One region of the Brevundimonas sp. FV2ps16 genome, then DNA from elsewhere that is predicted to be linked to it. Evidence: predicted binding sites of a transcription regulator. Region 1 holds the regulator's gene; the other holds the start of a gene.
The links. Region 1 encodes HrcA, which represses chaperone genes, less so after heat shock. Its sites were predicted from a motif close to GTTAGCANTCNNNNNNNNNGANTGCTAAC; they were not measured.

Region 1 (14,793 bases):
TCCCCGGCCTGGCCGGCGCCCCGGTCCGTACGCCTGTCCGTTCAGGGGCGACCGAGACCGGCCCCGGCCTGTGGCCGGCCATCGCCGGGCGGATCCTGACCCGCCAGCTGTGGATCGAACTGTACGGCCTGCCGGGCTATGGCCTGACGCTCAGCCCGGTGCTGGGCGGGGGCAAGGTCACGGCCTTTGCGGCCACGCCGCGCGACTTCCGGCCGCACGATCCGGCGCCGGGCAAGAATCTGCTGGTCGGCCGTTTCATCCTGGCGGGCGCCTCGATGGAGGTCGAGCCCCCGGCCGATCCCTGGAACCGCCCCAGCCCGTCGCGGCCCTTCGCCGTCGAACTGCACGCCTTCAGCTGGCTCCCGGCCCTGATGGCCCAGGGCGAGCGGGGCGCGCGCGAAGCCCTGCGTCTGACCCTGGCCTGGACCGACACCTTCGCCCGCTGGTCGCCTTTCGCCTGGGGTCCCGAAATCCTGCCGCGTCGGGTGATCAACCTGGCCTGCGCCGCCCGCAAGATGGGCGCGGTGGCGACCGAGGCCGAGCGGCTGAGGCTGGCCGACAGTCTGGCGCGCCAGACCCGACAGCTGCTGCGCCCGCCCGGCGGCCTGGCCTCCCGCGCCGAACGGCTGACGGCGGCGGCCATCGGCGGCTGCGTCCTGGCCGGCGCGCCGGGCCAAGGCCTGCGCCGTCGCGCCCTCGCCGGCTTGGCGGGCGCGCTGAAAACCACCGTCCAGCCCGACGGCGGCCACGCCTCGCGCAGTCCGGAAGCCGGGCTGGAGCTGCTGCTCGACCTTCTGACCCTCGACGACGCCCTGGCCCAGTTGTCCGAGCCGACGCCCGAGGCCGTGACCGGCGCCATCGCCCGCCTGACCGAGGGTCTGCGCCTGCTGACCCTGCCGGACGGCCGTCTGGCCAGCTTCCAGGGCGGAGGCCCGTCCACCGTCGCCCGCGTCGCCGCCGCCCGCGCCCATGACGAGGCCGCCACCGCCCGCACCAAGGCTGAGCCCGAGCATCCGCCCTTCGGCGCCGTCGCCGGCCTGACCCGGATCGCCAGTCCGCTGCTGACCATCCTCGCCGACGCCGCTGCGCCCGCGGCGGGCGCCTGGGGGGCGTCGGCCTGCGCCCAGCCGATGGCGCTGGAGATCGTCTGCGGCAAGGATCGTCTGATCACCGGCTCGGGCTGGACCCCGGCTTCGACGGATCGTCAGGCCTTGCGGCTGACGCCCGGCCATTCGACCCTGACCCTGGGCGAGCGGTCGCTGAACGAGCCCCTGGGCGGCTGGAAGGGCGAACTGCTGGGCCCGCGCCTGGTCGGCCCGCCGATCCATGTCACCACCGATCAACGCGACGGCGACGGCGCGGTCTGGCTGGACATGGAACATGATGGCTGGAACGAGGCCTTCGGCCTGAACCACCAGCGCCGCCTCTATCTGGACCAGCGGATGGACGAACTGCGCGCCGAGGAAAAACTGTTCCCGACGCCGGGCCGCAAGGAGATGATCCGCCAGATCGCGGCCCCCTACGCCATCCGCTTCCATCTGGAGCCGGGGGTCCAGGCCTCGCTGGCGCGCGACCGCCGCTCGATCCTGCTGCGCGGCGCCTCTGGCCGGGGCTGGTGGTTCCGCACCGACGGTCCCGATGTGGCCATCGAGCCCAGCGTCCATATCGACGCCGGCCTGACCCGCCGCTCGCTGCAGATCGTGGTGCGCGGCTCGGCCCGCACCGACAGCGAGAGCCGGATCCGCTGGAAGCTGAGCCCGGCGGGCGCGAGCGGCGATCCGACGTGACCGACGCCGGCCGCCTGTGGATCGTGCGCGGTCTGCATACGGCCATCTATATCGTCATGTCGGCGGCCTGTTTCGCCGTCCTCTATGCGGGGATCTCAGGCCAAAGCGGCGCCTGGCTTCACGTCGCCCTCGCCCTGGTGGCCATTGAGGTCGTGATCTTCGTCGGCTGCGGCCTGAAGTGTCCCCTGACCGCCGTCGCCGTCCGCTACGGCGCCCGGCCGGACGGTCCCTATGACACCTTCTTTCCCGAGCGATGCACCCGTCACACTTTTCGGGTCTTCGGTCCCCTGATCACGCTCGGACTGGTCCTCAACGCGCTTCGCTGGTTCGGCCTGCTCTGATCCGTCCGCATACGGGGTGACGCACAAGCGCCCCGGTGCTAGACGCCGCGCCATCCTCCCCCAGCCTTTACGGACGCCGCTTCATGCCCGCCGCTCCCGACTTCCCGCCCGCCCCCGACCGGGTCAAGCCGCAACGCGCCCTGATCTCCCTGTCCGACAAGGCCGGGCTGGAAGACGTCGCCCGCACTCTGAACGATCTGGGCGTCGAACTGGTCTCGACCGGGGGCACAAAGGCGGCGATCGGCAAACTGGGCCTGCCGGTCAAGGACGTGGCCGATCTGACCGGCTTCCCAGAGATGATGGACGGCCGGGTCAAGACCCTGCACCCCGTCGTCCACGGCGGCCTGCTGGGCGTGCGTGACGCGGCCGACCACGCCCAGGCCATGACCGACCACGGCATCGGCGCCATCGATATCGTCTGGATCGATCTCTATCCGTTCGAATCCACTGTTGCTGCGGGCGGATCGTTCGAGGCGGCGGTCGAGAATATCGACATCGGCGGTCCGGCCATGATCCGCTCGGGCTCCAAGAACCACGGCTATGTCGCCGTCGCCGTCGACGGCGAGAGCATCGGCCTGATCCTTGAGGCGCTGAAGGCGGAAGGCTCGACCGACCTGGCCCTGCGCAAGCGGCTGGCCGCCCGCGCCTTCGCCCGCACCGCCGCCTATGACGCCGCCGTCTCCGGCTGGTTCGCCCAGCAGGTCGAGGACGTCGCCCCGGCCCGCAAGTCGATCGCCGGTTCCCTGGCCCAGACCCTGCGCTACGGCGAAAACCCGCATCAGACCGGCGCCTTCTACCGCACCGGCGAGGCCCGTCCCGGCGTGGCCCATGCGACCCAGGTCCAGGGCAAGGAGCTGGGCTACAACAATATCGCCGACGCCGACGCCGCCTATGAGCTGGTGGCCGAGTTCGAACAGCCCGCCGTGGTCATCGTCAAACACGCCAACCCCTGCGGCGTGGCCGTGGGCAAGGACCTGTCGGAAGCCTACGCCCGCGCGCTGGAATGCGACGCCGTCTCCGCTTTTGGCGGCGTGATCGCGGTCAACCGGCCGCTGAACGGCGACGACGCCCGCGCCATCACCGGCATCTTCACCGAAGTGGTCATCGCGCCGGGCGCCGATGATGAAGCCAAGGAAGTCTTCGCCGCCAAGAAGAACCTGCGTCTGCTGATCACGGACGGCCTGCCGGACCCGCACGGGCCGGGCGAAGTGTTCCGCTCGGTCGCCGGCGGCTTCCTGGTCCAGAGCCGCGACCGGTCGCTGATCAAGCCGTCGGACCTGAAGATCGTCACCAAGCGCCAGCCGACCCCGACCGAAATCCAGGACATGCTGTTCGCCTTCACCGTGGCCAAACACGTCAAGTCCAACGCCATCGTCTACGCCAAGGACGGCCAGACCGCCGGCATCGGCGCCGGCCAGATGAACCGCCGCGACAGCGCCCGGATCGCCGCCATCCGCGCCAAGGAAGCCGGAGAAGCCAAGGGTCTGACCCAGTCCCTGGCTGAGGGGTCGGCCTGCGCCTCGGAAGCCTTCTTCCCCTTCGCCGACGGCCTGCTGGAAGCGGTCGCGGCCGGCGCCACGGCGGTGATCCAGCCTGGCGGCTCGATGCGCGACGCCGAGGTCATCGCCGCCGCGGACGAGAAGGGCATCGCCATGGCCTTCACCGGGGTGCGGGTCTTCCGGCACTGATGCTTGGAGAAGAAGGGCGCTACCGCTCGACGCGCGGCGTCTCGCTGCTTGAGCGCCCTTCTTCCCTGTGTTGACGTCCTCGCGTTCGTGACTGGACGCTGAAACAAGGGCGTGATGGTCTGCGGCTCCCCCGTTTCTGGAGCCGTCCCATGACCACCCTGATCCGCCCCGAAGGCCAGACCGCCGAAGATCTAAAGCTCAGCCGCCGGGCGGTGGGCGCCCTGGGGGGCCTGCTCTTCTCCGGCTATGCGGTCGCGGCCCTGGCCAAGGAGGCCCAGCCGATCACCACCGACGCGGCCGGGCTGGAGACGGCCGAGGTGACCTATCCGGCCCCCGACGGGTTCGAACTGCCCGCCTATGTGGCGCGGCCGGCGGGCGAGGGGCCTTTCCCGGTCGTGGTGGTGGTGTCCGAAATCTTCGGCGTTCACGCCTATATCAAGGACATCTGCCGTCGCCTGGCCAAACAGGGCTATGCCGCGATCGCCCCCGCCTTCTTCAACCGGGTCGAGGATCCGGCGCCCCTGTCCGACATGGGCCGGATCATGCAGATCGTCGGGGCGGCGAACTACGAACAGGTGATGGGCGATCTGTCGGCCACCCTGGAATGGGCCAGCCAGCAGCTGTGGGCGCGCGACGGCAAGGTCGGGATCACCGGCTTCTGCTGGGGCGGCAAGGTGGTGTGGCAGGCGGCGGCGCGGTTCGCCGTCATCGGCGCCGGCGTGGCCTGGTACGGTCGACTGGCGCCCGCCCCCGACGCGACCCCTGTCCAGGTCTCGTCCGGCCAGCCCTGGCCGGTCGATCTGGCCGACGACCTGAAGGCGCCGGTGCTGGGCCTGTACGGCGGCCAGGACCAGGGCATTCCCCTGGTCAGCGTCGAGCGTATGCGCGAGGCCCTGGCCCGCGCGGGCCAGACCGGCAGCCAGATCATCGTCTATCCCGACGCGCCCCACGGCTTCCACGCCGACTATCGCGCCAGCTACGCCGAGGCCGACGCCAAGGACGGCTGGGCCAAACTGCTCGCGGTCTTCGACAAATCTTTAAGAAGTTGAACTGCTACTGATGTGACACACTGCGGCGGGCTGTGTGTCGTGGAGGGTTGAAGGTGGCGAATTCTCGGTGGCGTAGGGCGATTCTGCTGGGTGCAGGCCTGTTGTTCCTTCCCCTTGCGGCCTGTGGCGGCGGGGGAGGCGGCGGCGGGGGCGGATCCGTGACGCCGGTCGTGCCGCCTCCTCCACCGCCTCCGCCGCCTCCACCTCCCCCGCCACCCCCGCCGCCGCCGCCCTCGGTGACGTCGAGCGAATATCTGCGGAACTATGGCGTGGCCAATATGAAGGCCGAGGTCGGCTGGCAGGCCGGCGCCACCGGGAGCGGCGTCACCGTCGCCGTGGTCGATTCCGGCGTCAGCAACAGCCAAGCGGATCTGGTCGGCCGTATTTCCAGCGCCTCGACCGACGTCGTCGTGGGCCGCAATACCCCCTATGTCGCCGACGACAGCCACGGGACTCTAGTGTCCGGCGTGATCGCCTCGAATTTCAACGGCCTGGGCTCGGTCGGGGTCGCCTATGAATCGACCATACTGTCGATCCGCGCCGACATTTCGGAGTGCGAGGATGAGGACGACGACGTCTGTTTCAACAGCTCGGATCTGGTTCGGGCTCTCGACTTCGCCGTGGCCAACGGGGTCAAGATCATAAACATGTCCCTGGGCGGCGACGGACGGTTCGGTTCCGCCTTCGAGGCGGCCCTGCTGCGCGCGGTCGATTCCGGCGCCGTCATCGTCGCCTCGTCGGGCAATGACGGCGAGGCCAACCCCGGCTGGCCGGCCCAATATGCGGTGGATCCCCGCTTCGCCGGCGGCGTCATCGCCGTGGGTTCGCACGGCGATAAGAATCTTATGTCGAGCTTCTCGAACCGCGCAGGGGTGACGGCCGCCGCCTATATCTCGGCGCCGGGCGAGGAAATCATCACCGGCTGCGATGGGACGAGTTGCTGGAACATCTCCGGCACCTCCTTCTCGGCGCCCCATGTCTCGGGCGCCCTGGCCCTGCTGATGGACGCCTTCCCCAATCTGTCGGCGCGCCAGGCCCTGGCTATTCTGATCGACACGGCGCGCGACGCCGGGGACCCAGGGACCGACATCGTCTATGGTCGGGGCCTGCTGGACCTGGCCAACGCCTTCCGACCGGCCGGCGCAACCTCTGTGCCGATGGCGAACGGCGCCTCCATCGTCGCCGAGACCGAGCCGGGCAGTTTCGTCGGCCCCGCCTTCGGCGACGCCTTCTCGCGCCAGACCGCCCTGGGGACCGTCCTGTTCGACGGCTATGACCGGATGTTCGCGGTCCAGCTGGGTGCAGCCTATCCGACGGCGCCCAGCCGCTCGTACCAGGCCGCCCCGTTCGAACCCAGCCGCACGGCGACCACGCAGTTGGCCCTGCCCAACGGCGGCCGGCTGAACCTGACCGCCTCCCAGCCGATCGCGACGCCCGAGCCCATCGCCCCGCGCTATGACCTGACCGACGCCCCCTGGCTGGGCGACGAGCCCCGGCAGGAGGCCATGCTGGGCCTGGAGATGGGCCGGCTGAGCTTCGCCACCTGGCAGGGCCGCGGCGGCGCGTCCTCGCCGTTCGACGGCGCGGCCGGCGACGGCTTCGCCGCCCTGGCCCAGGTCGATCACGCCGTGCGCGGCGCCGTGCGGTTCGGCGCCCTCACCCTGGCGGCCGAGAGCGGCGGCGGCGACCGCCGCATGCCCCTGCGCCGGGTCGAGGAAGAGGCCTCGACCTATAGCCGCGCCACCCTGGCCTGGCGCGGCGCCGACGGCGGTCTGTCGCTCAGCCTGGGCGCCCTGGACGAGCGTCTGGGGCCGCTCGGCGCCTTCCTGCCGGGCGGATCGGACTTCGCCCTGCCGTCGCGGACAAGCTTCTATGCGGTCGGCGGCGACTGGACCCTGCGGCCCGGCCTGGCCCTGATCGGCGAGGCCGGCCTCGGTTCGACCGAGACCGAAGGCCGTTTCCTGACGACGGACGGGGCGGCGATCAGCTCCAACTGGCGGCTGGCCCTGCTGACCGGCTGCACCGCCCTGTGCGACCGGATCAGCTTCACCGTGTCACAGCCGCTGCGGATCGAGCGCGGGACCTTCTCGGCCTGGCTGGCCGATGTCCCGGTCGAATATTTCGACCCCCTGACCTATTCCCGCCGTAGCTTCTCGGCGGCGCCCAGCGGGCGTCAGATCGACTTCATCCTGGGCGGCGAGCGTCGGCTGTGGGACGGCTCAAGCCTGTCGCTCCAGGCCGTCGCCAGCCGCGAACCGCGCCACGTCGCCGACGCTGCGCCCGAGTTCGCCCTGATCGGCGGGTGGCGGCGTCAGTTCTGAGGGGGCTGGTGAATCGTGAGTGGTAGCGAGGGGTGAGCGGCTTGCGGAGACACCGCAGCTCACTATTCACCCGTCACCAATCACCACTCACGTCCTGACATCAGGCCTTGCCGTCGAAGGCATGAGTCTCGGCCTCGGGCGCCGCGCCATAGGGATTGGCGGCCTGCGCGCCCGACCCCTTGGCCGCCACCACGACCATGGCCGGGCGGATGGTGCGGCCGAACAGTTCGAAGCCGGACTGCATGGTTTGCAGCACGGCGCCGCCCGGAACCGTGTCCGACGGCTGTTCGATCATGGCCTGGTGCAGATGGGGGTTGAAGGCCTCGCCGGCCTCGGGCGCGACCCGCTTCAGCCCATTGGTCTCGAACGCCTGCAGCAGGGCCTTCTGGGTCATTTCCAGACCGGTCACCAGGGCGACGGTCGGGCCGTCGGTGTCCTTGGGCGCCGCCATCAGGGCGCGTTCCAGATTGTCGGCCACGCCCAGCAGGTCCTTGGCGAAGCGCTGGATGGCGAAGGCGCGGGCGTCGTTCTGCTGCGTCTCGGCGCGGCGCTTCAGGTTCTCCATCTCGGCGGCGACGCGCAGGGCGCGGTCCTTCCACTCGTCGCGCTCGGCGATGACGGCGTCCAGCGGCGCCAGATTGTCCGAGGGATCGGCGTCCAGGCCGTGTTCGGCGTTGGCTTCCGCCATGTCGGCGTCCAGTTCGTTGAATTCGTCGTTAAGGGGCTTGTCGCTCACTTGTCGTTCCCGTCCAGCATCCGGCCCAGCACCCGGGCGGTATAGTCCACCAACGGAATGACACGGGCGTAGTTCAACCTTGCGGGCCCTATGACGCCGATGGCGCCCAGAACCCGCTGTCGGCCGCTCATATAGGGCGCAGCGATCACGGCGGAACCCGAAAGTGAAAACAACCGCGTTTCGGCGCCGATGAAAATTCGCACCCCCTGGGCCGCGTCCACCCCGTCCAGCAAGCCGATCAGCTGTTCCTTCTGCTCCAGATCGTCGAACAGGACCCGCACCCGCTCCAGATCCGCCAGGCCTTCGCCGTCCTGCAACAGGTTGGCGCGGCCCCGCACGATCAGGGCGCGCTCGCGGTCCGGACCGCCGGACCAGGCGGCGAACCCGTCCTCGACCAGGCGGGCGGCGGTCTGGTCCAGTTCGCGCCGCGCGATCTCCAGCTCCTGGGTCATCTCGCGCTTGGCGTCGGCGAAGGGCCGGCCGCGCAGGCGGGCGTTGAGGAAGTTGGACGCCTCGACCAGGGTCGAGGGCGTGACCCCGGCCGCCAGGGTCATGATCCGGTTCTCGACGGTGCCGTCGTCGGCGACGATGACCGCCAGGGCCTGATCCCCGCCCAGGGCCACGAACTCCACATGTTTGACCCCGGATTCGCGCACCGGGCTGGACACCACGCCCGCGCCCCCCGCCAGGCCGGACAACAGGTTCGACGCTTCGTCGAGGGCGGATTCGAAATTCCGCCCCCGCCCGGCCAGCCGCCCGTCGATCTCGCGCCGCTCCTCCTGGGTCAGGTCGCCGATCTCCAGCAGGCCGTCGACGAACAGGCGCAGGCCCGCATGGGTCGGGATCCGCCCCGCCGAGGTATGCGGCGCGGCCAGCAGCCCCGCCAGGGTCAGGTCCTGCATCGTATTGCGGATCGAAGCCGGCGACAGGGCGATCCCGCCCAACGACAGGGTCCGCGACCCGACCGGCTCGCCCGTCTCCAGATAGGACTCGACGATGCGCCGGAAGATGTCGCGCGCCCGTGCGTCCAGCCCCGCCAGCCCCGCAAAGGACTGGGCGCCGTCGAACGGCGGGGTTTTGGGGGCATACAGGCTCACGGTTTCAGGATAAGCACCGCCGCCTCAGCTTCCAAGGATTCATCTCAATGCGCCATTCGAAACGCACCGACGATCAACTGCGTCCCGTGACCATCGAGACCGGCGTCAACCGCTATGCCGAGGGTTCGTGCCTGATCACCTTCGGCCATACGAAGGTTCTGGTGACGGCCTCGGTCGAGGAAAGCATTCCCGGCTGGATGCGCGGCAAGGGCCAGGGCTGGGTCACCGCCGAATACGGCATGTTGCCCCGCGCCACCCACACCCGCGGCCGCCGCGAGGCCGCCGCCGGCAAACAGTCGGGCCGGACGCAAGAGATCCAGCGCCTGATCGGCCGCTCGCTCCGCGCCGTCGTCGATCTGAAGGCCCTGGGCGAGCGTCAGGTCGTGCTGGACTGCGACGTCATCCAGGCCGACGGCGGCACCCGCACCGCCTCCATCACCGGCGCCTGGGTCGCCATGGCCTCGGCCCTCAACTATCTGCGCGACGAAGGCGTGCTGAAGTCCGACCCGATCCTGGACCAGGTGGCGGCGGTGTCGTGCGGTGTCTGCGACGGCGTGCCGGTGCTGGACCTGGACTACGAAGAGGATTCCGAGGCCGAAGCCGATTCCAACTTCGTCCTGACCGGCGCAGGCCAGATCGTCGAGGTCCAGGCCACCGGCGAGAAGCGCGGCTTCTCCCGCGCCGAGTTCGACCGCCTCTTCTCCCTGGCCGAGATCGGCTGCACCGAACTGTTCGCCCTGCAAAAGGCGGCGCTGGAGGCGGTGCGCCGCTAAGCGCACCGACCTCTTCGCACCCGCGTCAGCCGACGCGGGGCGTCTTCAGGCGGCGCTTGTTCGAATGGGTGGGCGGCGCCGCCCCCAGGTCCTCGGGCACCTCGCCCTTGAAGTAGTAGCGCTGCCAGGCCTCCTTGGCCGCGTCCGGATCGCCGCCGGCCAGCCGCTGGTTGAAGTCGGTGCGGGCGCGGTTCCAGGCCTCGAACTGGCCCTTCATCACCGGATTGGATTCCAGGGTGCGGATCACCGGCTGGAACTGTTCGACCTTCTTGTGCTCGATCAGATTGATGAAGCAGAAGGGCTCGCCCTTCTCGAAGCTGATCCGGCCCGGCCGGGTGAAGATCCAGTTCATCGTGAAGGGGAAGGGCAGCCAGTCGGTCTCGATCAGGCCGACCAGCGGCTGGATCCCGTCCTTCAGGTGATTGGGCGACCCCGAACACATCATCCCCCAGCCCGGCGGCGTGCGGAACAGATACTGCGGGTGCATGGTCAGGACCCCGCGCGAAAAGTGCGAGGTGACGAAATGCGCCAGGTCGTGCTGGGGCCGATCCGGCGTGATGACGATGTCTTCCTGGCGCGGCCCGCCGTTCCACTCGGCCGAGAAGCCGAACGGGCACAGGATCTCCCACCCCGTGGTGTTGGCCATGTTCAGCGGCAGGCACCGATAGGGGTGGCGGCTGATGAAGGCGTCCATCCAGTTGCGCGACTGGCGGCCGGGCACGAGATCCGGCGGCCGGGCCGTCATCGGATAGCATTCCAGTTCCAGCGGGCGCGTCTGCACGGTATCGACCATGGAACCGTTCCTAACGCCGCAAACGCGACTGCTCAACCATGACGCCAGACTCCGTCCATGCCCCCGCCTTCGACCGTGACGCCCTGACCGCCTGGCTGGCCGAGAACGACGTCGCCCACACCACCCATGACCACCCGGCCGTCTTCCGCGTCGAGGAAGGCCTGGACCTCAAGGCCGACCTGCCCGGCGCCCACACCAAGAACCTGTTCCTGAAGGACCACAAGGGCCGCCTCTGGCTGATCTCGGCCCGCCAGGACACCGTCATCGACCTGAAACGCGCCGCCGCCGCCATGGGCTCGGGCCGTCTCTCCTTCGGAAACGAGACCCTGATGTTCGAAACCCTGGGCGTCCGCCCCGGCTCGGTCACCGCCCTGGCCCTGATCAACGACGCCGACCGCCGCGTGACCTTCGTCCTGGACCGCCGCCTGTGGGACGCCGACATCGTCAACTTCCACCCCCTGACCAATACGGCGACGACGGCCCTGGAGCAGACGGCGTTCCGACGGGTGCTGGCGCTGCTGGGGCGCGAGCCGGTGGTGGTGGATTTCGGGGCGCTGGGGTGAAGGCGGGGCGCGTGAACATCTAAACTACGCTGCCCCTCCCCACGCGCCTTCCGGCGAGGAGAGGTGACGCCGCCCTTCTTTCGTCATTCCGGGCGAAGCGTAGCGAAGACCCGGAACCCAGCGGCGCCGAAGGCGAAATCTATCCGCCGCACAATGTCTCAAGATCTAATCCGCGACAGTTTCGCGCTCTCGCGCGCCGCTGGGTTCCGGGTCTTCGGGCCAAGCGGCCCTTCGCCCGGAATGACGAAAGAGAAAGCGTTGCGCGCACAATGACGCTGGCCCGACTCAAACAATTCCAATGACTTGCAGATATCTGGCGCCCAGCGACCTACCGGTGGCCGGCGGCGTGAGATCATTCCGGCATGAGAACCGACGCCACAGCCCCCACCAACCCCCGCCTCGCCATGTTTGGCAGGTTTGGCGCCTTGGCACGGTGTTTTCGCGCCATTCGCGCCAGAACAGGCGCCCCGCGAAGAATAGACGAAAATAGACTCCATTTTTTTCGAGTGGATTCCGTCTATTTCGGCCCTCAGGCGCGCTCCGTCACAGCGCGACCAATTCGCCGCTTGATGCCGGGGCATCCCGACGCCATCTGGTCCGTTACGACCCTCGAGCCTGCACGGACTTAGCCATGACCCTGATCGACCCGACCCTGTCCCCCGGCCGCTCCGGCGACGACCTGATCAAGGAGGGCACGGACGCCTCCTTCATGACCGACGTCATCGAGGCCTCGCGCCATCAGCCGGTCATCGTCGATTTCTGGGCCACCTGGTGCGGGCCGTGCCGGACCCTGGGTCCGGCGCTGGAGAAGGGCGTGCGCGCCGCCAAGGGGGCGGTGAAGATGGTCAAGATCGATGTGGACGCCAATCCGGCCTATGCGGGCCAGCTGCGGGTGCAGTCGATCCCCACCGTCTACGCCTTCGTCAACGGCCAGCCGGTGGACGGCTTCCAGGGCGCGATCCCCGACAGCCAGATCAAGGCCTTCATCGACAAGCTGACCGGCGGTCAGGGGGGCTCGACCGAGACGACGCAACTGCTGGAACTGGGCGAGGAGTCGCTGGGCTTGAACGATTTCGGCGGCGCGGCCCAGGCCTTCGCCCATGTCCTGTCGATCGAGCCCGAGAACGAGAAGGCCATCGCCGGCATGGCGCGGGTCTATCTGGCCAACGGCGACCCTGAGCAGGCGCTGCAGACCATCGCCATGGCCCCCCAGGACTCCAAGGAGCCGACGGTCCAGAGCGTGCGCGCCCAGCTGGCCCTGGCCGCCAAGGCCCCGACCGGCGCTTTCGCCGAACTGGAGGCCAAGGTCGCCGCCGATCCGACCGACCACCAGGCCCGGTTTGACCTGGCCGAGGCCCAGAGCGCGGCCGGCGACTTCAAGGGCGCCGTCGACAATCTGCTGGCCATCATCCAGGCCGACCGCGAATGGAACGACCAGGCGGCGCGCAAACAGCTGCTGGTCATCTTCGACGCGGCCGGCGTCAGTTCCGACGTGTCCAAGGACGGCCGGCGTCGCCTGTCGTCCATCCTGTTCTCTTAAGCGCACCGGAGTCTTCATGCCCCAGGGCTATGTCAGGGCGCTCGACCTGCCGCAGGTGATCCCGGTCTTCCCGCTGGGCGGCGCCATCCTGCTGCCGCGCGGGCAACTGCCCCTGAACATCTTTGAGCCGCGCTATCTGAACATGGTGGACGACGCCATGGCCGGGGACCGGATCATCGGCCTGATCCAGCCCAAGGGCGGCGACCCGGCCCAGCCCGGCCTGTCGCCGGTCGGCTGCGCCGGGCGGATCACCAGTTTCGCCGAGACCTCGGACGGCCGGTATCTGATCACCCTGACCGGGGTGTCGCGGTTCCGCATCGCCGCCGAACTGCCGTCCAAGGCGCCCTATCGCCAGGTGCGCGCGGCCTTCGACGCCTATGAGGACGATCTGTCGCCCCCGCCGGAAGAACCGGACTTCGACCGCCACGCCTTCCTCGACGCCCTGCGCGCCTATATGGCCCACCGCCTGCTGGACATCGACTGGGAGACGGCCGAGACCGCGCCGATGGAGGCCCTGGTCAACAGCCTGTCGATGGCCCTGCCGTTCGAGCCGGCCGAGAAACAGGCCCTGCTGGAGGCCATGGGTCTGATGCCCCGCGCCGAGGCCCTGACCGCCCTGCTCCGCATCGACGCCGCCGACGCCGGCGACGACGCCGCGCCTTCGATCCAGTAGCGCAATGCGACGAGCCACCCTACAACGGCCTCAAGTAGCGCCAGCGCGATAGGCCCAAAAAATGAGTGACGCCTTCAACACCCCTGTTTCGGTCGATCCCCGCCTGCTTGAGGTGCTGGTCTGCCCGGTCACGCGCGGCAAGCTGACCTACGACCGCGATGCGGGCGAACTGATCTCGGCCGGCGCCAAACTGGCCTATCCGATCCGCGAGGGCGTGCCGATCATGCTGGCCGAGGAAGCCCGTCCGCTGGACTGAGCCTTAGCCGGCGACCCTTCACTGGCCCTGAGCGCGGCGCGCCAAACGGGCCTCAAGTAGCGCGAAGCGCGATAGGCCCAAGCATGACACTCAAAGTCGCCATCCAGATGGACCCGATCGAGGCCGTCGACATCGCCGGGGACACCAGCTTCCTGATGGCCGAGACGGCCCAGGCGCGCGGGCACCGGCTGTGGGTCTATGACTTCCGCACCCTGGCCCTTGAGGAGGGCCGCCTCTACTGCCGCGCCCGGCCGATCACCGTGCGGCGCGAGGTCGGCAACCACGTCGACTTCGGCGACTGGGTGAAGCTGGACCTGGCCGAGGACGTGGACGTCATCCTGATGCGCCAGGATCCGCCGTTCGACATGGCCTATGTCACCGCCACCTATCTGCTGGAGACGGTCCATCCGAAGACCCTGGTCGTCAACGACCCGGCCCAGGTGCGCTCGGCGCCCGAGAAGCTGCTGGTCACCGCCTTCCCCGGGCTTCAGCCCCCGACCCTGATCTCGGCCGACCCCGTCGCCCTGGACGCCTTCCACAAGACGCACGGCGAGGTCGTGCTGAAGCCTCTGCACGGCAACGGCGGTTCGGGCGTGGTCAAGCTGCGCGCCGACGACCCCAATCTGGACGCCCTGATCGAGATCCACGCCGTCGGCAGCCGCGATCCGCTGGTGATCCAGAAATTCATCCCTGCCGTGTCCAAGGGCGACAAGCGCATCCTGCTGATCGACGGCGAGCCGGTGGGCGCGATCAACCGCGTGCCGGCGGCCGGCGCCGTCCGCTCCAACCTGCACGTCGGCGGCACGGCCATGCCGGTCGAACTGACCCCGCGCGACCTGGAGATCTGCGCCGCCATCGGCCCGACCCTGAAGGAGCGCGGACTGATCTTCGTCGGCATCGACGTGATCGGCGATTATCTGACCGAGATCAACGTCACCTCCCCCACCGGCGCCCAGCAGCTGAAGACCTTCACGGGCGTCGACGCCACGGCCCTGATGTGGGACGTGATCGAGAAGAAGCGCGCCGCGCAGGTTGCGTAACACCCCTTGCGCTAGAGCAGGGTTCATGCTTCGTTCTCTCCAGCGGAGGGAACGCCATGGTCGCGCGGGTTGTCACAGTCGCCTTTGACGGGGTCGAGGCTCGGCGCGTGGACGTCGAGGTCCAGCTGGTCGGCCA
Region 2 (14,793 bases), 95 kb from region 1:
GATCGACGGATCGACCCCGGCGGTGGCGTAGGAGGCGATGCGGGCCAGGGGCTCAAGGCCCCGCGCCTTGGCCTCTTCGGCGCTCATCAGCACCAGGGCGGCGGCGCCGTCGTTCAGGCCCGAAGCGTTGGCGGCGGTGACGCTGCCCTCCTTGGCGAAGGCCGGCCGCAGCTTCTGCATCAGTTCGATGGTCGCGCCGTGGCGGATATATTCGTCCTTGTCGACGACGACGTCGCCCTTCTTGCCGGGGATGACGACCGGAACGATCTCGGCGTCGAACCGTCCCGCGGTCTGCGCCGCCTCGGCCTTGTGCTGGCTCGCCAGGGCGAACTCGTCCTGGGCCTCGCGTGTGATCGCCCATTTGTCGGCGATGTTCTCGGCGGTCTGGCCCATGTGATAGCCGTTGAAGGCGTCCCACAGCCCGTCCTTGACCATGGTGTCGACCAAAGCGACATCGCCCATCTTGTGCCCGGCCCGCAGCTGCTGGGCGTGGGGCGCCTGGCTCATGCTCTCCTGACCGCCGGCGACGACGATCTTCGCATCGCCCAGGGCGATCTGCTGGGCGGCGATGGCGACGGCCCGCAGGCCTGAGCCGCAGATCTGGTTCAGGCTCCAGGCCGGCGCCGCCTGTCGCACTCCGGCGCCGATCGCGGCCTGGCGCGCCGGGCCCTGGCCGGCGGCGGCCTGAAGCACGTGGCCCAGGATCACCTCGTCCACTTCATCCCCGGATACGCCAGCGCGTCCCAGCGCCGCCGTGATGGCGATCTCGCCCAGCTTCGAGGCCGGCAGCGCCGACAGGGCGCCGAGGAAGGACCCGACGGGCGTGCGGGCGGCGGAGACGATGACGACGTCGGTCATGGATTTCACTCTCTGCAGAATATTTCGTTGCCGTTTTGCCGCATCCCTGCGGCTTCGTCACCTGCGGACGAAAAACATCGGCGTGGATTCAGTCATTCGTCACCCTGATGGCCCATTCTGGCGGAACGATACGGACGATCCTGGATTTGATTGGCCATGCTGCGAACGCTGAAACGCCTTGTCACCCACGTCTGCACGCCGGACGAGCTGGACATGATCGAGCATTACCAGACGCGCGCCGAACGCCTGGCCGACCTCTGGGTCCATGTCGTCGGCCTGATGCTGGCGGCGGTCGGCGGCGTTATTCTGGCGGGGCTGGCCGGCGTCTACACCGGGATCGGCGGGGTGCTGGCCACGGCCATCTACGCCCTGTGCCTGGTCGGCATGCTGACCGCCTCCACCATTTACAACTGGACCAGGCCCTGCGCCGCGCGGCCCGTGCTGCGCCGGCTCGACGAGGCCGCCATCTTCCTGATGATCGCCGGCAGCTACACCCCCTTCACGACCCAGAGGTTCGAAGGCGGCTGGTCGGTCGGCTTCACCGCCCTGATCTGGACCCTGGCCTTCGTCGGCGCAGGGGTGAAGCTGTTCGCGCCGCGCATTTCCGACAAGTTCTGGAGCGGCGTCTATGTGGTGTTCGGCTGGCTGGCGGTCGCCGCCCTGAAGCCGATGGTGGAGACGGTTCACCCGATCGCCCTGGGCCTGCTGGTGCTGGGCGGCCTGATCTATACGGCCGGGGTCTTCGTCTTCATCAGCCCCAAGGTGCGTTTCCGCCGCGCCATCTGGCACGGTTTCGTCGTCACCGGCGCCACGGTCCACTGGACGGCGGTGCTGGTCGGCGTGGTTCTGGCGCCTGCGATGAGCCACTGAGGTTGTCAGGGGCCTGCGCTTTTACGCCTCTGGCGCTTCGCGTCGCAACGGAGGATAGTGACGCGTTGCAACATCGCGAGAACAAGCGTGGCTGACGAAAAGACAAAGGGCGGAAAGAACGGCGACGGCGCGCAGGTCGTCATCAAGAAGTACGCGAACCGAAGGCTCTATAACACCCGGACCAGCGCCTATGTGACGCTGGAGGACCTCGCCGCCATGGTGCGCGAGGGGACCGAGTTCGTCGTCTATGACGCCAAGACGAACGACGACCTGACCCGCCAGATCCTGACCCAGATCATCTTCGAGGAAGAAAGCCGGGGTGAAGCCCTGCTGCCGGTGCAGTTCCTGCGTCAGCTGATCGGTTTTTACGGCGGTCAGATGCAGGGCGTCTTGCCCTCCTATCTGGAGATGTCGCTGGCGAATTTCGGCCGGCAACAGGAACAGTTCGCCAGTCAGATAAGCCGCGCCTTCGGCACGGGATCGGGCGCGACCCTGATGGAGGAGGCGGCCAAGGCCAATATGGCCATGTTCGAGCGGACCATGCAGATGTTCCCCGCCTTCGGCTATTCCCGGACTGAGCCTACGCCTCAGGCCGCCGGCGCTGAAGCCAAGGAAGAAGCCCCCGCTGCGCCTGACGCCCTGGACGAGATGCGTCGCCAGATGGATGAGATGCGCGCCCAGATCGATCGTCTGGCGGGCGGATCGAAGACGAAATGACCGACCGGATTCAGCCGGTCGGCGGCCCCGAGCGGGTGGACCGGCGAGACGGCGAGCGGCGCGAGCGGGAACGCCGCGCCCAGCAGGCCGCCTCGCGCGCCCTGGTCCGAAGCGAGACCCCTGAGCCCGAGTTCAAGCCGGACGCCGGCCCGGCAAGACCTGCCGTCCATGCGGCCATCGACCCCGGCGCGGCGGCCTTCGTCGCCCAGCAGATGGGACAGCGCGGCCAGAAGCGGGGCCTGCGCGGCGGTCCGCCGGTGCTGGATGCGGCCCGCGCCGCCTATCTGGGGACCGAATATTCGGGCGAAGCCGAGCGTCGGCCGCCGACCGGCAAGGCCGCCAAGACCGACATCTGAGGCGGCGGCACGGGGCTTGCTGGGGCTGGGGCAGATCGCCTCTTTTCGGACCAGCCCATGCCCGCCGCCTTCAGCCTCGCCGCCAAGGTTTTCGACGTCGCCGTCGTGGCCCTGATCTTCACGGCCTTTTCCTAGGGGGCCTATCGACTTCTTGGGGCCTACCGCCCTTCGGGCGGCTTGAGGCCGTATGGGGCCTGCTGTCCGCCCTCGGCCGTCAGTTCCCGAGGTCGAAATCCTTGCGGGACGAGATGATGGTGACGATGAAGCCCGCCAGCACATCCAGCAGGATCATCACCACGATCAGGAAGAAGGTCGAGGTGGCGAAGCCGCGGATCAGCAGGAATTCGACCAGGACCACGATGAACAGGATCATCGACAGGGCGTGATTGACGATGGCGACCTTCTGGCTGGAGGTCGATTTGATCAGCTCGAAGAACAGCAGGATCAGGCCCAGGAACAGGATCAGGTCGCCTGAACCGACATTCCATTGTGCGCCCGAGGCCATGGGGATCGAGAACAGCGGGTCGCGCAATAGGGCGTCGGCCTGGGCCATGCCGACATTGCTCGAGTCGCCGAACAGCACGACGATATTGTACAGGATCACCGGGATCAGAAGCAGGGGTATGGCGATCAGCATGGCGGTCCTCCCCGGCGCAATGGCTGCGCTTGTTAAGCTTGATTAACCCTATTTGTCCCGTTTCGCCACGACGGAGGTGTGACGGCGGGCCTCAGGCGCGGGGGAAGCCGCCGGCGCGGCTGAGGGCGGACGGCGCGGGCCGGCCCAGGGTCTCGCCGATCCAGCGCGCTGTGGCGATCAGGGCGTCCAGATCATAGCCGGTCTCGAACCCGCCGCGCGTCAGGATATAGACCAGGTCCTCGGTGGCGATATTTCCCGTGGCGCCGGGCGCGAACGGGCAGCCGCCGATGCCGCCGACCGAGGCGTCCAGCACGTCGATCCCGGCCTCGACCCCCGCATAGGCGTTGGCCAGGCCCGTGTTTCGGGTGTCGTGGAAGTGCAGGCGCAGGGTGGCCTCGGGCGCGGCCTTGCGCGCGGCCTCGACCTTGCGCGTCACGGCCCAGGGATCGCCGGCGCCGATGGTGTCGGCCAGACCGATCTCGCCGACGCCCAGTTCGGCGATGGCGCCGACCATGTCCGCGACTTGGTCCACGGAAACCTCGCCGTCGAACGGACAACCCCAGACGCAGGAAATCATGGCCGACAGCGACGGCGCGCCGTCCGAGGCTTCTGCATTATGTCGGCGGGCGACGATCTCTCCCAGCATGGCCAGCTGGTCCTTCACCGACAGGCCCTGGTTCTTCAGGCCGAAGCCGTCGGTGGCGGCGACCGAGACATTGACCTCGTCCACGCCCGTCGCCAGGGCCCGGTCATAGCCCTTGCCGTTCAGGACCAGGCCGATGCGGCTGTGGCCGGGGGCGGGCGGCAGGGCCGCCATCACCTCCTCGGCGCCGGCCATCTGCGGCACATATTTGGGATGGACGAAGGAGACGGCCTCGATCCGCCGGGCGCCCGCCGCCTCCAGTCGCCGAACCAGATCGGCGCGAACGGCGGGGTCCAGCACCGTCTTTTCATTCTGAAGCCCGTCGCGGGGACCGACTTCAACGATCTGGATGATCCGGCTCACGGCGCCTCGCCCGCGCTCGCCTCGGCGTCGGTCGTCGGCCGGGGCGGCGGCGCATAGACGGTCAGGTTCATCTCGTCCCCGCCCGAATAGTTGTAGCCCCGCACCACCCCGACGGCCCGGCCCGACACGCCCAGTCGTCCGGCGGCGGCGCGGAACGCGTCGGCGTCGCGCCCTTCGACGATGGCGGGCCGGCCCTCGGCCAGGGCGCGGGCGGCGCCCTCGGCGTCGGTCAGCTCGGTGTCCCGTCCGGTCAGGAAGACGAAACTGGGCTCGTGGAAGGTGGTGATGGCCACCGGCCCGGGCGTGCGGCCCTGGCGTGGATGCAGGTCGGCGGCCTCCAGCGTCTTCTCCAGCTGGGGCGCGATGGCCAGGGGGCGCAGCTGACGGATGGTGCCGGCCAGGGCGCCATGGGCCACGATCCCGAAGGCGAGCGAGGCGACCAGGGCCGCGACCGTCGCCCGGTTCAGCAGCAGGAAGGCGCCCATGGCCGCCGCCGCCAGGGTGGTTCCCACGGTCAGGGCCGCCCAGGTCTGGGCCGTCGAGGTGCCATAGACCGTCAGTCCATAGACGGTGATGCCGATGATCAGCACGGCCGCGAACATCGCCAGCACGGCCCCGGTGATGCGCGAGACCTTGCCGATCGGCCGCGCCAGGGCGGCGGCGGCCAGCAGGGCCAGGCCGCCGAAGGTCGGCAGGGTGTAGTGCCACAGCTTGGTCGGGGCCAGTTCGAACATCAGCCAGCCGGGAACCAGCCAGCAGACCAGGAAGCGGATGGCCGGCTCGGCCCGGCGGCTCCAGCCCGTCGAGACCGCGGCCGGCAGCAGCAGGGTCGAGGGGAAGAAGAGCAGGGGCGCCAGCAACAGATACAGGCCGGGGAAGCCGGAATGGCTCTCGTGCGCCCCGGCCACCTTGGGCGCCAGATCCCCGCCGATCGCCTCGCGCCAGAAGCCGCCGTCGGTGGCGATGGTGATGGCGATGGCCCAGGGGCCGACCATCAGGGCGACCAGGGGCAGGCCCCAGCCCCAGCCGAGACGGGCCAGCCATTTCACGTCGCGATCCCAGATCGACAGGGCGATGACGGCCAGGGCCACGACCAGAAGCCCGATCGGCCCCTTGATCAGGATGGAAAGGCCGATCCCGATCCAGAACAGCAGCTTGTGCGGCCGGATCGGCCGTTCGCCGGCCTTGGCCGCCATATAGATCCGCGCCAGAGCCGCCATGGCCAGGGTGGTGGCGCCGCACAGCATGGCGTCGGTCTTGGCGATGCCCGCCTCGGTCGACAGCAGGAAGGTCGCCCCCATGATGGCCCCGCCGAAGAAGCCGACGCGCGCGCCCAGCATCGCCGACCCCGCCCAGGCCACCGCCCAGGCGGCCAGCATGGCCCCCAGCAGGGACGGAATCCGATAGGGGGCGATCTCGCGATCCTCGACGTCCGATGTCAGCGAGACGGCGACGGCCTGGAGCCAGTAGATGCCGACCGGCTTTTTCCAGCGCGGTTCGTCCTGGAAGCGGATGTCGACATAGTCGCCGCTCTCCAGCATCTGGACCGTCGCCTGGGCGAACCGGCTCTCGTCGCGGTCCAGCGGCGGCAACAGCAACAGGCCCGGCAGGCCGGCGACCAGCGTCAGCAGGGCGGCGAGCAGCTGCCCCCTCCAGCCGGCGATGCGGCGATCCAGATCGAAAGTCTTCATCCGGCGATCCTTACACGGCGACCGGCCCGTCGTCAGCCGTCTCCCCTAAGCGGGCGATCTCGTCTATGGAGCGGCGATGACCGCCCCGACAAGCCATGCCGCGCCCGAGATTTCCGTCGTCGTTCCCGTCCATGACGAGGCCGGCGCCGCCGTGCCCCTGGCCCGCGAGATCGCCCAGGCCTTCGCCGGCCGGTCGTATGAGATGATCTTCGTCGACGACGCCTCCAGGGACGCCACCCTGGCTGAGCTGAAGGCCGCCCAGGCCGAACTGCCGGCCCTGCGCGTCCTGTCTCACGGCGCCAACGCCGGCCAGAGCCGCGCCGTCCGCACCGGCGTTCTCGCCGCGCGAGGCTCTGTGATCGTGACCATGGACGGCGACGGCCAGAACCCGCCCGCCGACGCGCCGCGCCTGGTGGACGCCCTGCTGGCCGCACCTGCCGATGTCGGTCTGGTCGGCGGCCGCCGCGCCAAGCGCCAGGACTCACAGGCCAAACGCCAGGCCTCGCTCTGGGCCAACCGGATTCGCCGCAGGCTTCTGGGCGACGACGCCGACGACACCGGATGCGGCCTGAAGGTTTTCCGCCGCGAGGTCTTCCTGCGTCTTCCCTATTTCGATCACCTGCACCGTTATCTGCCGGCGCTGGTGATCCGCGAGGGGTTCCGGAACCTGTATCTCGACGTCGATCACCGCCACCGTGAGACGGGTCGCTCGAAATACACCAACTGGGGCCGGCTGAAGGTCGCCTTCGCCGACCTGCTGGGCGTCATGTGGTTGAAGACCCGGTCGCGTCGTCCAGGCGCGATCTCCGAGTTCTGATTTTCTAGACCTCGGGCTGAGGCGGCGCCGTGATCACTTCGACATTGTCGTTCAGCAGATAGGACAGCTCCGACAGGGCCGTGGCGCGCTCGGCGGGCGTAGCCGCCGCCTGAACGGCTTCCAGCTTCTTCGGCATATCCTCGGAAATCCCCCGTAGGATGCATTTCAGATCGCCGTCCGTGCCGCGTTCCTTCAGGACCAGATGACCCTGCAGGTCTAGGGCGGCCAGGGCCTCGGCCTGGGCCTTGAAGCCGACGAAGGCCTGGCTGGTGAAGAAGGCCGCGTCTTCGGTCGCTTTTGACGCCGCCCAGCCGTCCACCACGGCCTTCAAGGCGCCGGATCGAGCCACGATGTCGGCGAACAGGGGCTCGCCGGCGACCGAAACAGGCGCGCCGACCGCTGCGGGGGGCTGTTCGGCCGCCAGAGCCACTGCAGGATTGGACATCGACAGGGCGATTGTGAGAGCAAGGCCGCAGGACATGAAGTGACTTCCTGTTTCAGCGTCGGCTAGGACGTTGAACCGGCATACGCCCGACCCGTAAACGAGTGTTTATCTTCTTCTCTCCCGCCTTCTCTCCCCAGAGGACGACCGATGACCCGTGACGACGCCTGGACCGCCTTCGACGCCGCTGCTGAAACGGCCGGCAAGACCCGTATCGTGGATCAGTTCGCCGCCGATCCCGGCCGTCTGGCCCGCATGTCGGTCGAGGCGGCGGGCCTCTATCTGGACCTGTCGAAACAGAGCTGGACCCAGGCCGCCTTCGAGGCCTGCCTCGATCTGGCCCGCGCCAGCGATGTCGAGGGCCGTCGCGCCGCCCTGTTCGCCGGCGAGGCCGTCAACCTGACCGAGGGCCGGGCCGTGCTGCACCCGGCCCTGCGCGCCCCCGCCGGCGCCGACTTCAAGGCCCTGGGCGAGCCGGTCTCGGCCGAGGTGGACGCCGTGCGGGCCGATATGAAAACCTATGCCGACGCCGTACGCTCGGGCGCCGAGGCGGGGGCCACGGGCCGCAAGTTCGAGGCCATCGTCCATGTCGGCATCGGCGGGTCGGACCTGGGCCCGCGCGTGGTCTGGGACGCCCTGCGCCCGCTGGACCCGTCCATCGACCTGCGTTTCGTCGCCAATATCGACCCGCGCGACATGGCCGAGGCCCTGACCGGCCTGGATCCCGAAACCACCTTGGTCGTGGTCGTGTCCAAGACCTTCACCACCCAGGAAACCCTGGCCAACGCCGAGGCCGCCAAGGCCTGGCTGGCCGCCGCCCTGCCGGCCGAGGGCATGACCAAACACTTTATCGGGGTCACCGCCGCGCCTGAAAAGGCGGGCCAATTCGGCTGCGGCCGCACCTTCGCCTTCCGCGACTGGGTCGGCGGCCGCTATTCGCTGTGGTCGGCGGTCAGCCTGTCGTGCGGCATCGCCCTGGGCTGGGACGTGTTCGAAGCCATGCTGGCGGGCGCCGCCGCAATGGATGACCATTTCGTCTCGGCCCCGCTTGAGCAGAACGCCCCGATCCTGCTGGCCCTGGCCCAGGTGTTCAACGTCGACGGTCTGGACCGTCCGGCGCGGACGGTGGCGCCCTACGCCCACGCCCTGCGCCGCCTCCCGTCCTTCCTGCAACAGCTGGAGATGGAGTCGAACGGCAAGCGGGTGCATCGCGACGGAACCCCCGTCACGCGCCAGACCTGCCCGGTGGTGTTCGGCGAGCCGGGCACCAACGGCCAGCACGCCTTCTTCCAGCAGATCCACCAGGGCCCGCAGATCGTCCCGGCCGAGTTCGTGATCGTCGCCAAAACCCATGCCGACGCGCCGGAATCGCCGCTCTGGTCAAACGCCCTGGCCCAGGGGCAGGCCCTGATGCTGGGCAAGACGACCGAAGCCGCGAAGGCGGAAGGCCTGGCCCAGGGTCTGTCGGAGGAAGAGGCCGCCCGTCTGGCGACCCATCGCACCTTCACCGGCAACCGCCCCTCGACCGCCATCGTTATGGACCGTCTGACGCCCGAGACCCTCGGCGCCCTGCTGGCCCTCTATGAGCACAAGACCTTCGTCGAGGGCGTGATCTGGGACATCAACAGCTTCGACCAATGGGGCGTCGAACTGGGCAAGGTCCTGGCCAAGGCGATCCTGAAGGATGTCCACGCCGGCGGCCCGTCCGCCGATCTGGACCCCTCGACGGCGGGCCTGATGACGCGGTTGATGGGCTGAGGCTCACGCCGGCGCGGCGTCGATCGTCAAGACACGCCGGGGGATCGTCTCCCGGCCGGCGGCGAGCGGTGCAGAACCACCGGAAACTCCGGCCAGGCCTCCCAGCCCGGCGCCGTGCCCTTCATGACGGCGACATCGCCGGGATGAAGGGTGCGGACCCGGCGTCGCGTGCCGATGTAGCGCCCGTCCAGATCCTCGCCGATCTCTCCGGCGAAGGCCCATTCCGGCCCCGGCCCCTCATAGGCGACGATCAGGCGCACCGGGACCGCGTCCTGATGAAACCGCGGACAGGCGCGCCGGGTCACGGTCTCGCACCGCGCGCGCCAGGCCTCGCATCCGCTGATCGCCGCCACGATCTCCGCCAATCTTTCGATATCCTGGAGAAACCACTCGGGCGCCGCACCCGATAGGGCGATCCAGCGCCCGTCGCACTCGGCGGTGAAATCAGCCGGGGGCGGGGCGTCGGGCGGCATGGGGCTGGGCCGCGACCAGATCGCCATCCGCACCTGCGGCTCGAACAGGGTGGTGAAGACCGTGGGCGCAAGCCCTTGGACGACTGCGCCGACCGCCATGGAGAACCTTGCTGACCGGGTATGTTATACTATAACGTAACTCTCACAATCGCCCGGCTGTGGTCAAGCTCGGCGCAGCATCCGTGGAGCGCCTTCGTGTCCGAGTTCAAGAAACTGCCCGTCACCGTCCTGTCCGGCTTCCTCGGGGCCGGCAAGACGACCCTGCTCAACCACATCCTGTCGAACCGCGACGGTTTGCGGGTGGCGGTGATCGTCAACGACATGAGCGAGGTGAACATCGACGCCGCCCTGGTGCGCGACGGCGGCGGGGCGGACCTGTCGCGGACGGAGGAACGGCTGGTGGAGATGTCCAACGGCTGTATCTGCTGCACCCTGCGCGAGGATCTGCTGATCGAGGTCGGCACGCTGGCGCGCGAGGGGCGGTTCGATTGCCTGCTGATCGAATCCACCGGGATCTCCGAACCCATGCCGGTCGCCGCCACCTTCGACTTCCGCGACGAGGACGGCTTCAGCCTGTCGGACCTGGCCCGGATCGACACCATGGTCACGGTGGTCGACGCCTTCAACTTCCACCGCGACTATCCCTCCACCGACAGCCTGAAGACCCGCGGTGAACATCTGGGCGAGGACGACGAACGCACGGTGGCCAATCTGCTGATCGACCAGATCGAGTTCGCCGACGTCATCGTGCTGAACAAATGCGACCTGCTGGATGCTGTGCAACTCGGAACGCTGAGGGCGATGATGACCCAGTTCAATCCCCGCGCCCGGATCCTCGAGGCGGTGCGCGGCGTCGTGCCTCTGGACCAGGTCATCGGCACGGGCCTGTTCGATATGGAGCGGGCGGAACAGGCCGCCGGCTGGTCCCAGGCCCTGCGCGGCGAGGTGACGCCCGAGACCGAGGAATACGGTGTCTCCACCTTCGTCTACAGGGCGCGGCGACCCTTCCACCCCCGACGCTTCTACGACCTGCTCAACCGCGAATGGCCCGGCGTCTGGCGCTCCAAGGGCTTCTTCTGGCTGGCCAGCCGGATGGATTACGTCGGCTCCTGGAGCCAGGCCGGGGCGGTGACGGAGCATGAGTGGGGCGGGCTGTGGTGGGCCTCGGCCCCGCGCGAGCGCTGGCCGGACGACAATCTCGAATGGCTGAAGGCGATCGAGGCGGTCTGGCGTCAGCCGTACGGCGACCGCCGCCAGGAGATTGTCCTGATCGGCAAGGACATGAACCGCGATCTGCTGACCTCGATGTTCGACGCCGCCCTGCTGACCCGGTTCGAGATGGAGCGCGGCCCGAAGGGCTGGGCTAGGCTGGAGGATCCCTTCCCGCACTGGGGACCCCGCCAGGACGCGGCGTAACAAAAAAAGGGGCGCCCCGCAGGACGCCCCTTCTTCATCCGACCCGCCTTTTACCAGCGGCGGTCATAGCGGTAGTCGCGGCGATCATCCCGACGGTCATAGCGCTGGTCCCGGCGATAGTCGCGATAGTCGCGGCGCTGCTCCCAGCGCGGATCGCGGCTGTTGATGCCGTGCTCGCGTTCCCAGTGGCCCTGGTTCCGGTAGCACTGGCCGCCGCGATAATATTCGCAGCCCGACCCGCGATTGGACGCCACGGCGCCCAGGGCCGCGCCGGCCAGCGCCCCGCCGGCGATATAGCTGCCGTCGCCGTTGCCGTAGAGGGCGCCGGCCAGGCCGCCCACCGCGGCGCCGATCAAGGCGTTGCGGGCGGAGTTGTCTTCCCCGCGATCACGGTCGCGGTAGGACTGGGCCGAGGCCGGGGCGGCCATCAGGGTCATGGCCACGACCGGAGCGGCGACGACGGCGGTGATCTTCAGCATCTTGGACATGGTCGTCTCCTTTTATTTTCGGGCCGGGTTTCGCGCGTCCGGGTGTGGACGGGCTCCAGCGTTGAGACGGTTCTGCCAGTCCCCGCTTGAACAGGCCCGGAGCCGGCCGTTCATTTGGGGTTCACCTGTCGCGGAAGTTTCGCACGCCCGATGGGGCGGGTCGCCTTGACGCTGGCCTTGGCTCTGACTAACTCCCGCTCGCGTTAGCACTCTCGTCGGTCGGCTGCCAAAGCGGTGATCGAGGGGAGGCTGGCCCACCGTTTTCAAGTCGCCCCCGTCCGGGGGTACAAAAGGAGAGAACCGATGGCGTTTCGTCCGCTCGGCGACCGCGTGCTGGTCAAGCGCGTTGAAGAAGAATCCAAGACCAAGGGCGGGATCATCATCCCCGACACCGCCAAGGAAAAGCCGCAGGAAGGCGAAGTCGTCTCCGTCGGCCCCGGCGCCCGCGACGACAGCGGCAAGGTCAATGCTCTTGAACTGAAGGCCGGCGACCGCATCCTGTTCGGCAAGTGGTCGGGCACGGAAGTGAAGATCGACGGCGAAGACCTGATCATCATGAAAGAGTCGGACGTCCTAGGCGTCCTGTCCTGAACGTGACTCGTGATGCGTGACTCGTGAGCGGCGCGTGATCGCGCCCTTACGAACCGCATCAATCACGACTCACGATTCACCACTCACCTTTTTAAAGGAGCAGCCCGCATGGCCGCTAAAATCGTACACTTCAACACCGACGCGCGCGACAAGATGCTGCGCGGCGTCAACGTTCTCGCCAACGCCGTCAAGGTGACCCTGGGTCCCAAGGGCCGCAACGTCGTGATCCAGAAGTCCTTCGGCGCCCCGCGCTCGACCAAGGACGGCGTGTCGGTCGCCAAAGAGATCGAGCTGGAAGACGCCTTCGAGAACATGGGCGCCCAGATGATCCGCGAAGTCGCGTCGAAGACGAACGACAAGGCGGGCGACGGCACCACCACCGCGACCGTCCTGGCTCAGGCCATCGTGCAAGAGGGCCTGAAGGCCGTCGCCGCCGGCATGAACCCGATGGATCTGAAGCGCGGCATCGACAAGGCCGTCGGCCTGGTGCTGGAAGAGATCAAGGCCAAGTCCAAGCCGGTCTCGAACAACTCGGAAATCGCCCAGGTCGGCACCATCTCGGCCAACGGCGACTCGGAAATCGGTGAGCTGATCGCCCAGGCCATGGCCAAGGTCGGCAACGAAGGCGTGATCACCGTCGAAGAAGCCAAGACCGCCGACACCACCGTCGACGTCGTCGAAGGCATGCAGTTCGACCGCGGCTATCTGTCGCCCTACTTCATCACCAACGCCGACAAGATGGAGGCTGTTCTCGAAGAGCCCCTCATCCTGCTGTTCGAGAAGAAGCTGACCTCGCTGCAAGCCATGCTGCCGATCCTGGAAGCCGTGGTGCAGTCGGGCCGTCCGCTGCTGATCATCGCCGAGGACATCGAAGGCGAAGCCCTGGCCACCCTGGTGGTCAACAAGCTGCGCGGCGGCCTGCGCGTCGCCGCCGTCAAGGCGCCGGGCTTCGGTGATCGCCGCAAGGCCATGCTGGAAGACATCGCCATCCTGACGGGCGGCCAGGTCATCTCGGAAGACCTGGGCATCAAGCTCGAGACCGTCACCCTCGACATGCTCGGCAAGGCCAAGAAGGTCTCGATCACCAAGGATGACACCACCATCGTCGAAGGCGTCGGCGAGAAGGAAGCCATCGAAGCCCGCGTGGCCCAGATCAAGCGCCAGATCGAAGACACCACCTCCGACTACGACAAGGAAAAGCTGCAGGAACGTCTGGCCAAGCTGGCCGGCGGCGTCGCGGTTCTCCGCGTCGGCGGCTCGACCGAAGTCGAAGTGAAGGAAAAGAAGGACCGCGTCGACGACGCCCTGAACGCCACGCGCGCCGCGGCTGACGAAGGCATCGTTCCCGGCGGCGGCATCGCCCTGCTGAAGGCCTCCAAGATCCTGGCCGACGTCAAGGGCGACAACGCCGACCAGAACGCCGGCATCGCCATCATCCGTCGCGCCCTGCAGGCTCCGATCCGTCAGATCGCCGAAAACTCCGGCGTCGAAGGCTCGATCGTGGTCGGCAAGGTTCTGGAAAACGACGACGCCTCGTTCGGCTTCAACGCCCAGACCGAGGAATACGGCGACCTGGTCAAGATGGGCGTCATCGACCCCGCCAAGGTCGTCCGCACGGCCCTGCAAGACGCCGCTTCGGTGGCCGGCATCCTGATCACCACGGAAGCCGCCGTCGCCGACGCCCCCAAGAAGTCGGGCGGCTCTTCGTCCCCTGACATGGGCGGCATGGGCGGCATGGGCGGAATGGACTTCTAAGTCCAAGTCACTCCAGGCTGGAAATGCAGAAGGGCGGGACCGCAAGGTCCCGCCCTTTTTCTTTGGCCGCTCAGGCCGCGCCGGCCATCCCAATTCCGCAACCCGAATCCAGTCTTTTCAGACCTTTATCTTCCTGAGCCGCGCTTCAACCCACCACGCTCCAAAACCGTGCGACACTCTCCTCCACACGGTCTTTGAAAATCGAATCCTCACCCCGTCGCGCTCTCGGCAAATGGCGCTTTTGGCGCTTTGTCACCCTGTTTTCGTGACAGCGCCATTCGCCGCCGCCCAGCCGCCCAGCCGCCCAGTCCCTGACGTCAAAGGTTGCGCGCATCCGTCGTCGGACAGCCGGGGTTTGGACCCGGCCTTCAGATATGGATGGCGTGGCCCAGGGCCCGCAGGGAGGCCTCGTGGAAGGCCTCGCCCAGGGTCGGGTGGACGTGGATGGTCCCCGCCACATCCTCCAGCACCGCTCCCATCTCCAGCATTTGGGCGAAGCTGTTCGACAGCTCAGACACATGCTGGCCGACCGCCTGGACGCCCAGGATGCGGTGATCCGACTTGGAGGCGATGACCCGCACGAAGCCACCGTCCTCGCCCGCCTCGATGGCCAGGGCCCGGCCGATGGCGGCGAAGGGGAAGACGCTGGTGATCACGTCGTCGCGGCCCGCGACCTCGTTCGGACCCAGGCCCGCCGAAACAATCTCCGGCTCGGTGAAACAGACGGCGGCGATGGTGACCGGATCGAACAACCGGTCATGACCCGCGATGATCTCCGCGACCACTTCCCCTTGGGCCGAGCCCTTGTGGGCCAGCATGGGTTCGCCGGTCAGGTCGCCCACGGCCCAGACATTCTTCATGCTGGTGGCGCAGCGCTGGTCGATCTTCACGAACGGCCCGGCCATGGCCACGCCCATG

Region 2: groES (co-chaperone GroES) is a predicted target of HrcA. The motif match lies at 11,732-11,760, and genes of this name have one in related genera.

What each region holds. Positions count from the first base shown of each region.
Region 1 covers NZ_CM178728.1:896,453-911,245, reverse strand. Annotated here, with positions in the region: gene ACW170_RS04295 (heparinase II/III family protein) at 1-1,787, shown strand, start outside; gene ACW170_RS04290 (hypothetical protein) at 1,784-2,128, shown strand; gene purH (bifunctional phosphoribosylaminoimidazolecarboxamide formyltransferase/IMP cyclohydrolase) at 2,212-3,816, shown strand; gene ACW170_RS04280 (dienelactone hydrolase family protein) at 3,966-4,865, shown strand; gene ACW170_RS04275 (S8 family peptidase) at 5,102-7,186, shown strand; gene grpE (nucleotide exchange factor GrpE) at 7,287-7,874, opposite strand; gene hrcA (heat-inducible transcriptional repressor HrcA) at 7,919-9,013, opposite strand; gene rph (ribonuclease PH) at 9,067-9,792, shown strand; gene ACW170_RS04255 (DUF6065 family protein) at 9,818-10,585, opposite strand; gene ACW170_RS04250 (prolyl-tRNA synthetase associated domain-containing protein) at 10,624-11,148, shown strand; gene ACW170_RS04245 (tetratricopeptide repeat protein) at 11,780-12,688, shown strand; gene ACW170_RS04240 (LON peptidase substrate-binding domain-containing protein) at 12,705-13,361, shown strand; gene ACW170_RS04235 (Trm112 family protein) at 13,423-13,617, shown strand; gene gshB (glutathione synthase) at 13,701-14,657, shown strand; partial or broken gene ACW170_RS04225 (YifB family Mg chelatase-like AAA ATPase) at 14,714-14,793, shown strand, end outside.
Region 2 covers NZ_CM178728.1:991,753-1,006,545, forward strand. Annotated here, with positions in the region: gene ACW170_RS04680 (acetyl-CoA C-acetyltransferase) at 1-858, opposite strand, end outside; gene trhA (PAQR family membrane homeostasis protein TrhA) at 1,015-1,728, shown strand; gene phaR (polyhydroxyalkanoate synthesis repressor PhaR) at 1,816-2,445, shown strand; gene ACW170_RS04695 (hypothetical protein) at 2,442-2,801, shown strand; gene ACW170_RS04700 (hypothetical protein) at 3,016-3,438, opposite strand; gene ACW170_RS04705 (hydroxymethylglutaryl-CoA lyase) at 3,530-4,444, opposite strand; gene ACW170_RS04710 (ArnT family glycosyltransferase) at 4,441-6,135, opposite strand; gene ACW170_RS04715 (glycosyltransferase family 2 protein) at 6,212-6,952, shown strand; gene ACW170_RS04720 (hypothetical protein) at 6,957-7,433, opposite strand; gene pgi (glucose-6-phosphate isomerase) at 7,545-9,152, shown strand; gene ACW170_RS04730 (DUF1826 domain-containing protein) at 9,179-9,724, opposite strand; gene zigA (zinc metallochaperone GTPase ZigA) at 9,821-11,041, shown strand; gene ACW170_RS04740 (hypothetical protein) at 11,092-11,529, opposite strand; gene groES (co-chaperone GroES) at 11,833-12,120, shown strand; gene groL (chaperonin GroEL) at 12,229-13,875, shown strand; gene lpdA (dihydrolipoyl dehydrogenase) at 14,244-14,793, opposite strand, start outside.